DNA from 3 places in the Acetobacter fabarum genome. Region 1 is predicted to be linked to each of the others. Evidence: riboswitches for the same ligand, from Rfam matches in the RefSeq annotation. Region 1 holds a riboswitch; each other region holds the start of a gene.
What was found. Region 1 has a riboswitch for cobalamin ahead of LKE65_RS02785 (carbohydrate porin). Riboswitches for the same ligand answer to the same signal wherever they lie in the genome.
Positions count from the first base shown of each region.

Region 2: another riboswitch for cobalamin. It lies ahead of LKE65_RS01260 (hypothetical protein); the one in region 1 lies ahead of LKE65_RS02785 (carbohydrate porin).
Region 3: another riboswitch for cobalamin. It lies ahead of LKE65_RS00950 (DUF1636 domain-containing protein); the one in region 1 lies ahead of LKE65_RS02785 (carbohydrate porin).

Region 1 covers NZ_JAKVNI010000001.1:556,797-560,897, forward strand. Annotated here, with positions in the region: gene LKE65_RS02780 (CbtB domain-containing protein) at 25-243, opposite strand; gene LKE65_RS02785 (carbohydrate porin) at 425-2,032, opposite strand; cobalamin riboswitch at 2,191-2,413, opposite strand; gene LKE65_RS02790 (LysR substrate-binding domain-containing protein) at 2,580-3,530, shown strand; gene gabT (4-aminobutyrate--2-oxoglutarate transaminase) at 3,705-4,101, shown strand, end outside.
Region 2 covers NZ_JAKVNI010000001.1:248,672-252,772, forward strand. Annotated here, with positions in the region: gene LKE65_RS01250 (IclR family transcriptional regulator) at 1-551, opposite strand, end outside; gene LKE65_RS01255 (LysE family translocator) at 656-1,300, opposite strand; gene LKE65_RS01260 (hypothetical protein) at 1,450-1,896, opposite strand; cobalamin riboswitch at 1,934-2,142, opposite strand; gene LKE65_RS01265 (histidine phosphatase family protein) at 2,186-2,755, opposite strand; gene LKE65_RS01270 (esterase/lipase family protein) at 2,866-4,101, shown strand, end outside.
Region 3 covers NZ_JAKVNI010000001.1:184,923-189,023, forward strand. Annotated here, with positions in the region: gene cobN (cobaltochelatase subunit CobN) at 1-847, opposite strand, end outside; gene cobW (cobalamin biosynthesis protein CobW) at 862-1,914, opposite strand; gene LKE65_RS00950 (DUF1636 domain-containing protein) at 1,911-2,351, opposite strand; cobalamin riboswitch at 2,527-2,759, opposite strand; gene LKE65_RS00955 (MarR family winged helix-turn-helix transcriptional regulator) at 2,940-3,422, shown strand; gene LKE65_RS00960 (FUSC family protein) at 3,448-4,101, shown strand, end outside.

The sequences.
Region 1 (4,101 bases):
AGTTCTTTCCTGACGCCTAGTTATTTAATGGCAGGGGAAGCCAAGAAGGTGGCGGCCGTCATGCACGAATTCATGCACGGAATGGCCAGAAATAAGGGAAGTGGCACCCTGTTCCGCACCCACAAAGTAAATCAGCAGTGCTGCCATGATCAGGCCGAACACGCCCCAGGGCAGAATCTCACGCAGGGGAATACCCGCATCGGCCACCAGTGCGGGGGCATTTGTATGAACGGATGTGTTCATGGTGTTATCCTTTTCTTTCTTGGCAAGGTGGCACAACGCAAAACGTGTGCGGGTCGGTCAGAAAAAACTGCGTACTCTCATGGTTGTCGTGGGTGCATCATAGAATTATGGCATCACACGGCAAGAGTTTTAACCGACGGTCCGCCATCCTCCTGCGTCATTCCCCCTGCCTGCTGGGTCATTAGAAAGTAATACTGGAGTGGAGGCCGAAGATGGCCTCGTTCCCGATCCGTTTGGGTGAATCCCCCCACGAGAGGGGGATCCCGCCCGAAGGGTTCCAGACATACTGGAAGTCCGGCTGCATGACCCACCAGGGCATGACCTGCGCCTGATAGGTGACTTCCAGATGGTTTTCATTCCCCTGCCGGTGTGTGCCGGAGTCCCGGTCAAACTGGCGCTGCCCGTAAGAGGCACGGCCAATGCCCCAGCCCACGCCCACCGTATCGTTGTCACGCCCCTTGAAGGGGGCCTTGAGGTTGATCCCCGCATCCACGGCAAAGCTGATCAGGTTGCGGTCACCACCATTGCCCGTGGCACGGGCAAACACACCCACAGACTGGGGAGACTGGAGCGAGGGACGCCAGATCATCTGGTCGATAATGCCGTAAACCATCCAGTTGCCACGGTCCCAGCGCGGGGTCAGGTCACGCTGGTTGGTGCTGCCGTTCAGCACCGCTGTTCCCAGCGAGCCCCCGTTCTTGTTGTAGCGGTAGTCTGCAAACTTGGCGGTGTCGTAAAAACCACCCAGCTTGTAAATACCGGGCAGGCCGGGGTCCTTGGTGACCTTGGACATGTCATCGGGCTGGGGGTTGATGGCATATTGCAGCTCGGTCATGAGCAGCGCCCCCGTGCCCATGTTGAACTGGGTGCCCGAGGCATTGTTGTTGGCATTCTGGCTGGTCGGGTCGTTGGTCTGCCCTGCATCCGAGCCTGTGGCCTGCTGGATGGCGGTGGAGTTGTAGCGGTTGCCCGGCGGGTTATCATCCGCTGCGGCAAACATGACGGTAAACTGGTCCGTGGGCCGGTAGCGGATACGGATGGCGGGGGATGCCAGCGGCCAGGACGGTCCACCCCCATACAGGTTGACCGATGGCGCCATGGGCCAGCCGAAGTTGGAGTTGAGGTAAAGGCTGCCGTAATCACTGATCAGGAATTCGGTATCCAGATCCTGCTGCCCGATCTTGACGTCGAGCTTGCCGCCAAGGAAGGACTGCTGGTACCACAGCTCGAACAGGCGGGTGGAGCGGTCTGCCTCAAACCCGGATGCGGGGTTGAACACGCCCAGATGATCCTGCGAGATCGAGCGCCCGCGCAGCTGGAGTGCGCTGATATTGAAAATACCGCCCTTGAGGCCGATGAGTTTTTCCAGGTCCACGGTCAGGGTTGGCATGGTCATGCCGTCATAGGCCGGGCCGGTGCCCGAGCCATTTGCCCCATCGGCTGCCGATGCGGTGCCGCCTGAGGTATTGCCCCACAGTTCATCCACTTCCTGAATGTCGAGCGTAATGCCGTGGCGGGCCATCCAGTCACGTGCGCCCCACATATTGCCCAGCAGGTGGTCGCTCAGGTCGGGGTGGTCTTCATCATTCCTGGAGGCAGCCGCTTCTGCCGCGCGCATGCTGTCACGCACCGTAGCAGGGTCAACCTCGGATACCAGAGGGCCGGAATTGCCCAGACGCCGGCGGTCCTGCTCCAGCTGCGTCTCCGCATTCTGCGCAAATGCGGCTGCGGGCAAAAGCACACCAGCAACACCTACGGACTGGCACAAAAGCGCCAGACGCCAGAGCATACGGGCTGTTTTTTGTAAAAAAATCATGGAATCAAGCCTGTTTTCCCCACCCCGGAGCGGGGCGTGCTGTTGAATGAAATGCGCGTATGGGAAAAAGGGCCGTCAGGGATAAAGTAGCATGGTCGAGCATCCATCTCCGGCACCCCCGTCCGGCGATCAAGGCATGAGCGGCAACGGCAGGTCTCCTGACTTGCGGATCAACGCATCGGGCCCAACCTTCCCGGTTGCGGGGCAACCAGTGGCAGCGATGCACAACACCGCTCGGGCCAGATACTCTCCGCCTACAGTTGCGGGGGCAGTCGCCGACTGATCTCCCACAGGGGGAGAATACGGCATTCCCTTTTATTCCGCTTGCGCGGGACCGTTGGCTATAATGAACTGCGCAATAGCCTATATTTTAACCGATTTGCAACGCAAAAACCCCACCCACGCGCCATACCGCCCCAACATGGCCAGAGGCAAACATGGGGCAGGCGCTTGCTTTTTGGGCCATTTACCCTCCAATGGCGGGCCAGCCACCCCGGACATGACCCAGCACACCAGACCCATGGACCCACGCTACCGTATTCCCCCCCTGTCCGCCCTGAACGCCTTTGTCGCCTTCGCCCGCACGGGTGGCATCCGGCGGGCGGCCACGGAGCTGCGCGTGGACCACGCCGCCATCAGCCGCCATATCCGCGACCTTGAACTCTCTCTGGGCATCACCCTGCGCGACAAGACCACTGGCGGGCTAACCCAGGCAGGCCAGACCTATTACGACCGCATAGCCCCCCTGCTGGACGGTTTGGCCACGGCCACGGCAGATATGCGCAACCGCGTCGCCCCCCTGACCGTGACCTGCGTGCACGGGTTTGCCTACCACTGGCTGCTGCCCCGGCTTTACGCCTTTCGCAAACTGCACCCGCACATGGAGGTGCAGCTCCGCTCGGTGGATGCCAGTGCGGCCTTCCACATCAGCGGTGTGGAATCCACCAACCATGCCCAGATCGGCTATGTGCGCGATGGCAGCACAACGCCAGAACCACGCACCATCCGGCATATGGCCATTGCCCGCCCGCCGGTTTTTCCCGTCGCATCTCCCCAGTGCATTCAGGCCCTTGGCGGCCAGCCCCACACAACCGAAGACCTGCTGGACGCCCCCCTGCTGCATGAGGAGGACGATACGGAATGGCGGCGTTGGTTTGCAGCACAAGGGGTTCAGGCCGCCACCATTCCCACCGCAGGCAGGTTATGGCAGGCCCATATTACGTTGGCCGCCGCCCGCGCGGGGGAGGGTATAGCCCTTGGCAACCCGTTTTTGCTTGGTGATGACCTGCTTAGCGGGCGGCTGGTGCGCGTGCAGCCCACACAAACCCCACTCAAGGCCACACCGCTGGGGGCCTACGTGCTGCGCGCCTCCGAACAGATGTGGGAAAAACCCTCCCTGCGCACCTTCCGCACATGGCTGATGGAACAGGTTGCGCAGGAGGCGGACACCCCCCTGCCCCCTCCGGCATAAACTGCCAGAAGAACGGGTCTGGCGCCGAAGGATCGGGTGTTGATTTTTCATCACCACCCACGCACCAAAAAAGCGCCTCCCCGCGTGCAATAAAACCACTTACGGAACGAACATGTTTGTCCCGCCCCAAACACGGGCCGGACCATATGACCGCCAACCGGAGCCAAACCTGACATGAGCACCACCAACAAAGACCTGCTGGCCCGCCGTAACAACGCCGTGCCGCGCGGGGTTTCCACCTCCACCCCCGTTTTTGCCGACCGGGCCGAAAACGCGGAGCTGTGGGATGTGGAAGGCCGCCGCTACGTTGACTTTGCAGGCGGTATTGCCGTGCTGAACGTGGGCCACCGCCACCCCAAGGTGATGGCTGCGGTGGCAAAGCAGCTCGAACGCTTTACACACACGGCGTTTCAGGTTTCGGCTTACGAATCCTACATTGAACTGGCCGAAAAGCTGAACGCGCGCGCGCCCTTCTCCGGCCCGGCCAAGACCATTTTCTTCACCACGGGTGGGGAAGCAACCGAAAACGCGGTCAAGATCGCCCGTGCCGCTACCGGCCGTAATGGCGTGA
Region 2 (4,101 bases), 310 kb from region 1:
AGCGCATATCCTTTGATCCGCACATCTTCTATACGGCTCAGTACATCTGCATCCAGCGCATTGGCACGAGTTGCCAGCACCCGCTTGCCCAGACCGGGCACACAGGCCAAGAATACCCACCCAACGGCTGAACCTTCCAGGTTTTCCCGCACTGGCACCCTGGGCCAACCGGCACAAAGCCCATTGGGATCGACAATATCCAGATACGCGGCCTGGTCCCCGCTAGGCACGGCCAGCCATGCCGTGCCACCACTTTTATGGGCAACGGCTTCCAGCACCGGGCGCAGACGGGCCCGCACGCTGTTATCATCCCCCGCAATACGGGCGAGGTTGAGTATGCGCCCGCCCAGATGGTAACGCATATCCCCTGCCCTGCGCTGGACGTATCCCAAATGGTCCAGCGTTTGCAGAATATTGTGCACCGTTGTTTTGCCTATGCCTGAAATACTGGCAATCTGCTGCAAACGTGCACCACCACCCTGCTGGGCTATAATTTCCAGAATAGCTGCGGACCGCTCTATGGACTGGATAAGCCTTGGCGTTTTGCTCATGCCGCATTCCCACTACCCAAGGGGCTGACCATACTCCGCCCGCCTTATGGTACGCAGCATAACAGCACCTTGGCAGAACGCCTGACTTTTCTGGCCATCATGCTTCAGGATGGAATACCGCTCATGACCAGCCTGAATGCAAAAAAGAGGAACACCACCCCCGTAAGCACATCCAGCGCACGCACCACTCTGGGGCTGGACAGAACACGACCGAGCGAAAACGCCAGACAGGCCAGAACCGCATACCATGCCACAGCCATAACCACCTGCACCCCCGCCAGCAGAAGGGAATAGCTGACCCGGTGTACACCTGCGGGAATAAACTGGGCAAAGGCGGTCAGGTCGAACACACCAACAAGTGGGTTAAGGCATGTGGTCAACAGCCCACGCTGGTAGCCAGCCCCCATACCGCCAACAGACCGTGCCTGAGCATCTGCCCGCGCCTGATCATGCGCCCCGGCAGAAGGCATAAGCAGGCGCACCCCCAGATAAGCCAGATAAAGCGCCCCGGCCCATTCCAGCGCCAGATACAGTGTGGGAGAGGCCGCAACCAAAGCGCTTACCCCAAACGCTGTGCCTGCTCCCCATATGGCAAGCCCTGTGCCGGTGCCCAGCGCTGCCCCAAGGGCCGCCTTGCGGCTCACATTCATGCCCAGACGGATAACAAGGGCCGTTTCTGTCCCCGGTGTGAGCACCAGAACACCCCACGCGGCGGCAAAGGTCAGTAAAGGCAAAAAAGCATGGGGCATGGCCAGGTCCTGCACAGTGCATTGAGCAACACGCACCACCCTATGGCCGGTTCAGCCCATAGGGTGGTGCGTGCTGGGTGCTAAAAAAGAACAAAAGCCACAAAAAGTCCAAGCCAACAGGCAAAAAAATACCTGTGATCACTCTAACGCTATCTGCGGTTATATAACTCCATAGCCATGTGGCGCGCGCCCACAACGTGCTGGGCCGCAACATAGGCCATGAGCATGGCATGAGCTGAGGGGTTTTCGGCCTTTTCCTCTCGCTCCTGCTCGGGGGCACAACGGGCCTTTATGGCCAGACTTAGTGCGTGCTCCAGCATGCCGCGGAAGAGGGTCTCAAGCTGCAAGGCTCTGGCACGGTAAGGTAAAGGCTGTTCTGGCATAAACATCCCCAGCATCTGCCCTCCGGCCTGTTGCAAGGCGGCCTCTTCGGCCAGCTGAGGGGACTCTCTGAACAGGGCCAGAACCTCCGCCCTGTTCGGCGCAACGCGCAGCAGATGCCGCAGCAAAGGGTGCAGCAACCCCACTCCACCCGCAATATGCGCGGAGCAGGAGGAAGCAGGCGGATAAGAACCCGGCAGTAAATAGCATGACATCAGACATCTCAGCCCCCGGTCAGTCCCGCCCGGTGACATGGTTTGCAAGACGAAGGCAGGTCTCCTGACTTGCAGATACGCGACACACCCTGCCTTCCCGGTTATGCACCAGTGGCCGCCCCCTCCGGGGCAACGGATGTAAGCTACTGCCTACAGTTGCGGGTACAGTCTCCGACTGACTTCTGGCGAAGCTTACGGTGTTCCCTTTTCATCCGCTCGCGCGGAACCTTCGACTAACAGGGGCAGGCTATAGCGGCATGCGCGCTTTGCCGCGAGCAAAAAAACAGGCTCACGCCCCTTCCGCCGGCACTCCCAGCAGACCCAAACGCCACTGACCCGCATGGCAGCTGATCAGGCTGTAACTCAGGGGCGGTACATCAACCCGTGCAGCATGGGCCAGACCCACAGCCCCTTCCCCCTGATACAAAACCCGCAACAGCAGGTTGCGCACCACAGCAGGCCGCGCCAGCACAACGGCTGCGGGCAGGGTCTGGCTTATATCATCCAGCCAAAGGGCCGTTCTGTGGTAAAACGCGGCAAAGCTTTCCCCTGCTGGTGGGGCAAAAGTCGCATCGGTTAAAAAGGCATGCTGCTGCACAGGGTCCAGAGCCTGAAGGCCTGTGCCCGCCCATGTTCCGTAATCCCGGTCCCGCAGGGCATCCTGTGGCCGCAGGATCTGCCCTTGCCCATCCGGCACGGCCACATCCGGGGCATAAAATACCGTTAACTGGCTCACGGACGGTAGATAAGCTGCGGCTGTCTGGGGGGTATAGCCATGCGCAACCTGTTCAGCCCCATCAGGCAGCACACCCTTGCGCACAACACCGGGTAGTGCAGACGCACAGCAAAGCAGCTTCAACCCACAAACCTTTCCCGCACTGGGCCATGACTGTTCAGGATTTGCCAGCATGCCGCAGACACCCTACACCATCAGGCATTATTTTACCGCGATTTAAAACCGAGAATCGGATGCCCGCTTTTTCCAGCACTTTATCCAGCGCTCTGTGTTCCCGTTTTTCGTGGGTCGCGGTCTGTCTGGCCGTTTCAGGCTGTGCGGCCCCCATTACCGTGCAGCGCCTGAGCCTGACAGACAGCTACAAGGAACGCAGCCAGAGCACACTGAGCGGGCAGCAGCTGAGCAACACCACCCGTATTGTGCTTGAGCGCCAGAACCTGTTGGCCATATGGAAGAAAAATCCCGAACAGGCACTGGCCATCCTGCGCGCCAGCACACAGGCGCAGTTTTACACCCCCGACCTGCAGGACCAGCTTTTTGCCCTTGCGGAGCTGAACTACCTGCTGGGTCGCCAGAACACGGACCGTGCGGCCTTTATGGCGGCAGCCCTGTACGCCTATGCCTACCTGAACCCCAACGGGCCGGATAACGCAAAACCCAACCCATATGACGTACATTTCCGCCAGGCGTGTGATCTTTACATGTTTGGCCTGACCGAAGCTCTGGGTAACCCTGTGGAGGTGGCACCACAACGCTGGACGCTCCCCTTTGGCACGCTGGACCTGTCCACCACCCCCGCGCAGAAGGAATGGTACGGCTATACGCTGACCGACTTCCGCCCCACAGCGCGCCTTTCGGTGCGGGGGATAAAAAACATCTATCGCAGGGCGGGGCTGGGGGTGCCTCTGGCAGCAGTACCCCACCCACCAGCAAACAGCCAGATTTCCTTCTCCATTACCGACAAGCTGCGTATTCCCGTTAACCTGCTGCTGGAAATCCCCAACCCACGCGAGCAGATTTTTACAAACCATATTGATGCGCGCCTGACACTGGCAACCATTGACACAACAAGCAGCCTGCCAACCACAGACGGTGTTATTCCCCTACAATATGACCAGACCGCCTCCCGCGCGATCAGCCTGAGCAACGCGGTTGACTGGTCCGTGGAATACAAGGGTTTTCTGGATGGCAATCTCTTTAACAAACGTGCCCAGCTTATTGCCATAGAACCGCACCAGTATGGCCATATGCCCGTTGTGCTGGTGCATGGCACGGCCTCCAGCCCCGGACGCTGGGCGGATATGGTCAATGACCTGCTGGAAGACCCGCAGATACGCGCACATTATGAGTTCTGGTTTTTCTCCTACGCCACGGGCAACCCTATCCCCTACTCCGCCCTGCAACTCCGCGATGCCCTGAACCGCACCATCCATGACCTTGGTGGTACGCAGGCAGACCCGGCACTAGGG
Region 3 (4,101 bases), 370 kb from region 1:
GCCTCCCACGAGCGGAAAAACAGGTGGCATTCAACACCACATCGGGCTTTGTGCGGCGCAAATACTCAGCAACACCCTGCGCAACGCCGTGGTCCTTGAGGGATGTCACAAACAGCACCGCCACGGTGCAGCCCTGCCCGGCCAGCACCGTGGCCAGCCGTTCCACTCCCGCCATGTCCGATGCCTGAAGGTGCGCTCGGTAAAAAACCAGCACGGCCGAACAGACCGCCTGCTCACCGGCTGCCGGATACGTACGGTAAACACCCCATGTGGGCAGAGGCTCGGGCTGTGTGCCGTCATCCTCCCCATATCCGGCAAGGGCTGACATAAGCCGCAGGGCCGCGGCCATGTTATCCGGCCCACCTTGGGCAAAAAAGCCGTTCAGGCGTTGCCATTGGGCGGCCTGTACACAGTAGGACAGTTCGGCCAGACGGGTATCTTCCACCGTATTGCCTGCTGGCTGCCCAGCCCCACCGCACCCAGTATGACCGGGCAGAAACACAACGGGCACAGCCTGCTCGCGCGCCCACGCGGCCAGCTCCTCCACCCCGTAACGCCAGTAATCCAGCCCACCCAGCAGACGCACCACCACGCATCTGGCACCCTGCAGGGTACTTTCCACATACAGGTCGATCGACATGGGGTGCCGCAGGCGGGCCAGACTTGTCACCTGAACGGATGGTAAGCGGGCATGCACCTGCGCGCGCATCTGCTGTGCCGCGTGGCGCAGCCCCAGCAGATCGCTCTCTGTAAAGGATAGAACAACAATATCCGCACCGGGCAGGCCCAGGTCTTCGGCTGTATCCTGTTCATCCAGTGTCCGGTTTTCGCGGACCAGAAGGTGCATGCCCGTAAACTCCCTTACGCGGCCAGATGGCCCGCAAGAGCGGTGGCAATGGCCGTGGCGTCCAGCCCTTTCTGGCCAATGACCACAATACGGCCCGTACGATCCTCCCCAACACCGAGGGGACGGTCGAATTCATGCCGGAAGCGGCTGCCCACCCCCTGCACGGCCAGACGCATGGGTTTGCCTGCAACGCTTGCAAAGCCTTTCATGCGCAGCACGTCAAAGCTGCGGGCCGTGTTTTGCAAGGTGGTCAGGAACTCATCCACACTGTGCTGTTCTGGCACGGCTACCACAAAGCTTTCAAAATCATCATGTTCGTGCTCGCCATCTTCCGCATCGTGGTGGGATGGGCGGGCGGCAAGGTCGCTCTCGGCCGCAGCGCCAATACCCAGCAGCACGGCGGGGTCCACCTTGCCTTCCGTTGCCCGCACAATCTGCACAGGGCGGGGGGCATGGTCCCGAATATGCTGCTCCACTGCTGCCAGTTGGGCTGCATCCAGCAGGTCGGTCTTGTTCAGCACTACCAGATCGGCAGCGTTGATCTGGTCTTCAAACACCTCGGCCAGCGGGTTGTCATGGTCCAGCGAGGGGTCTTCGGCCCGCTGTGCTTCCACGGCCTGCGGATCATCCGCAAAGCGTCCGGCGGCTACAGCAGGGGCATCCACCACGGCCACAACGCCATCTACCGTCATGCGGTTACGCACCGTGGGCCAGCCAAACGCCTTGAGCAGGGGCTTGGGCAGAGCCAGCCCTGATGTTTCAATCACCACATGTTCGGGTGGGTCGGCCCGGTCCAGCAGGGCTTCCATGGTGGGCAGGAAGTCATCCGCGACAGTGCAGCACAAGCAGCCATTGGTCAGTTCGACAATGTCTTCCTCGCGGCAGCCTTCCACCCCGCAGCCGCGCAGGATTTCGCCATCAATACCGAGCGAGCCGAATTCGTTCACCACCACGGCAATACGGTGCCCCTGCGCCCGGCTGAGCAGGTGCCGCAGCAAGGTGGTTTTACCAGCGCCCAAAAAACCGGTGATAATGGTTACGGGCACGCGTGTCTTGGCAGCAGTCATGGTTCTTCCTGTTCGTTATAAAGCGTTGCGGGCACACGCCCCAGCACCATATCGGCCAGCGTTGCAGGGCGGCGCGATGGCATGACAGTCCCTTTGGCCGATGCCGCATACAGGCGGGCATAAGCCAGAATATCCTCAGCCTTTTCTGGCCCAAGGTGGCCCAGCAGCCATGTCCAGCGCTCGGGCATGGCTATGGCCGCGGTACACCCCCGGTCACACGCGGCCAGACAGGCCACCGGACGCAGCGTGGCGGAAGGGGCTACCCCGGCCAGATGCTCCGCATCCAGCAGAACCTGCAGGCGCTCGAGCAGTTGTTCACCCGGCGGGCAATCCATGGCAGGCCCCCCCCGCCTGCACGTAACGCAGACATGCAGCACGGGTGGCCCCGCCTGTGCTGAATGAGCAGAAGAGGATGGCAAAGAGTGTTCGGCGGTCATGCGTCTTTCCAACAGGCCGTTTTTCCACAACGTGGGGTTGTGGCAGGCATGGGGCAGTAACAACCAGCCCTCTGCCACGCATATGGCAAAGAAAACGCACCACCGGGTGCATCCGTGCCTGCCGGGCACCCCGCCAGCAAACAACGCCAGAACGCAACCATTCCCACAGGAACGGCCTTACAGACTTGTGATGGCAGGTCTCCTGGCTTGTACCCTGCCTGCACCAGCCATGAACTGACGCAAAGCACTGTTCCGCTGCCTTCCCGAGTCCTGAAAGAACCAGTGGCAACCCCGAACACGGCCGGGGCGGAACATGATGGGTACTTACAGTTGCGGGGGCAGCAACGGCCTTGCACCGGTCTTCCCTTTTCACCCCCGGTCAGGGGCACCATCAAGTGCGGGCATGATGTGCACAAAAGCCCTGCCGATTCAAGGCATGTCGCGCTGTGGCCAAGCATAGCTGCACGGCACGAACAGGCCGTTAAGGACCACCCAGTACCGTAGAGTGCGGAACATGATTGACCCACAAGGTGGGCTGGCCTAGTTTGCCTATATACTTTTTATCTCAACTATAATGACACTAAGTTAATGGACCGCATGACTGAGCAGCGCCACATGCCAGCACTGGACGAAACGTATTTTCCCGGCATGGCGCTGACCTTCCGGGTCATGCGGTTGGCAACGCTCTGGCGCACGCAACTGGACCGGGCTTTGCGCCCGCATGGTATGTCCCTTGCTGTCATGCGGCCCATGGCCTACCTGCGCATGTTGCCTGAAGGGGCGACCCAGCGTGACCTGGCCCAGACCATGAACATAGACTGCTCTGCACTGGTGCGCGTGCTTGACCTGCTGGAAAAACAAAAGCTGGTCACCCGTAAACCCGATGCGCAGGACCGCCGCGCAAAACGCCTGTTTTTGACAGATGCCGGGCGGGAACAATGCAGACTGTTCCATACGATTGCCGCTGAACTCGAGCAGACCATACGGCACTCGCTCCCTCCGGCTCAGGCCGATAGCCTGACGCAGACCCTCTCCTCCTTGCTCGAAGCGCACCATGCCCACACGCTCTGACCTGCTCACACTGCCCGGTTCGCTCATGCACTGGGCCAACCAGCGTTTTGCCCCCGCAGTTTTTGCCGATGATGCCCGCTGGAACGGCTTTACCGCCACAGCGGGCTATACCATGCGTGTGTTCCTTTCCATTGGCATTGCGCTTTTTCTGGCCTTTGTTTTTCAGCTCCAGTCCCCACTCAGTGCGGCCACAACGGTGCTGATTGTCTCCAACCCCACGGTTGGGGCCATGGTTTCCAAAAGTGTGTGGCGTCTTATTGGTACCCTGATTGGGGCCGCGATCAGCGTGGGGGTTATGGCTGTTTTTGTGCAGTCCCCCGTTCTCTACTTTGCGGTCCTGTCCGTTTTTGTCGGCCTTGCCTGTATGGTCGCCACGTTTTTGCGGTTTTTTCGTGCGTATGCGGCGGTGCTGACCGGCTATACGATTGTAATTATTGCAGCCCCTGCCTTTGCCAACCCCGATGGCATTTTTCTATCCGCCATGAGCCGCCTTTCTGTTGTGGCAACGGGCATTGTGGTTACGGCCTGCGTGTTCATGGTCACATCCGTGCGCAAACCCAGCACCGTGCTGCACAAGCTTGGTCAGGCGTTCCGGGAAACTGTTCTGCACGCCAGAACATTTCATAAAGCTGAAAGTGAACGCACAACCCCCGAAGCGCTTGATGCCTCCGTAACCAGC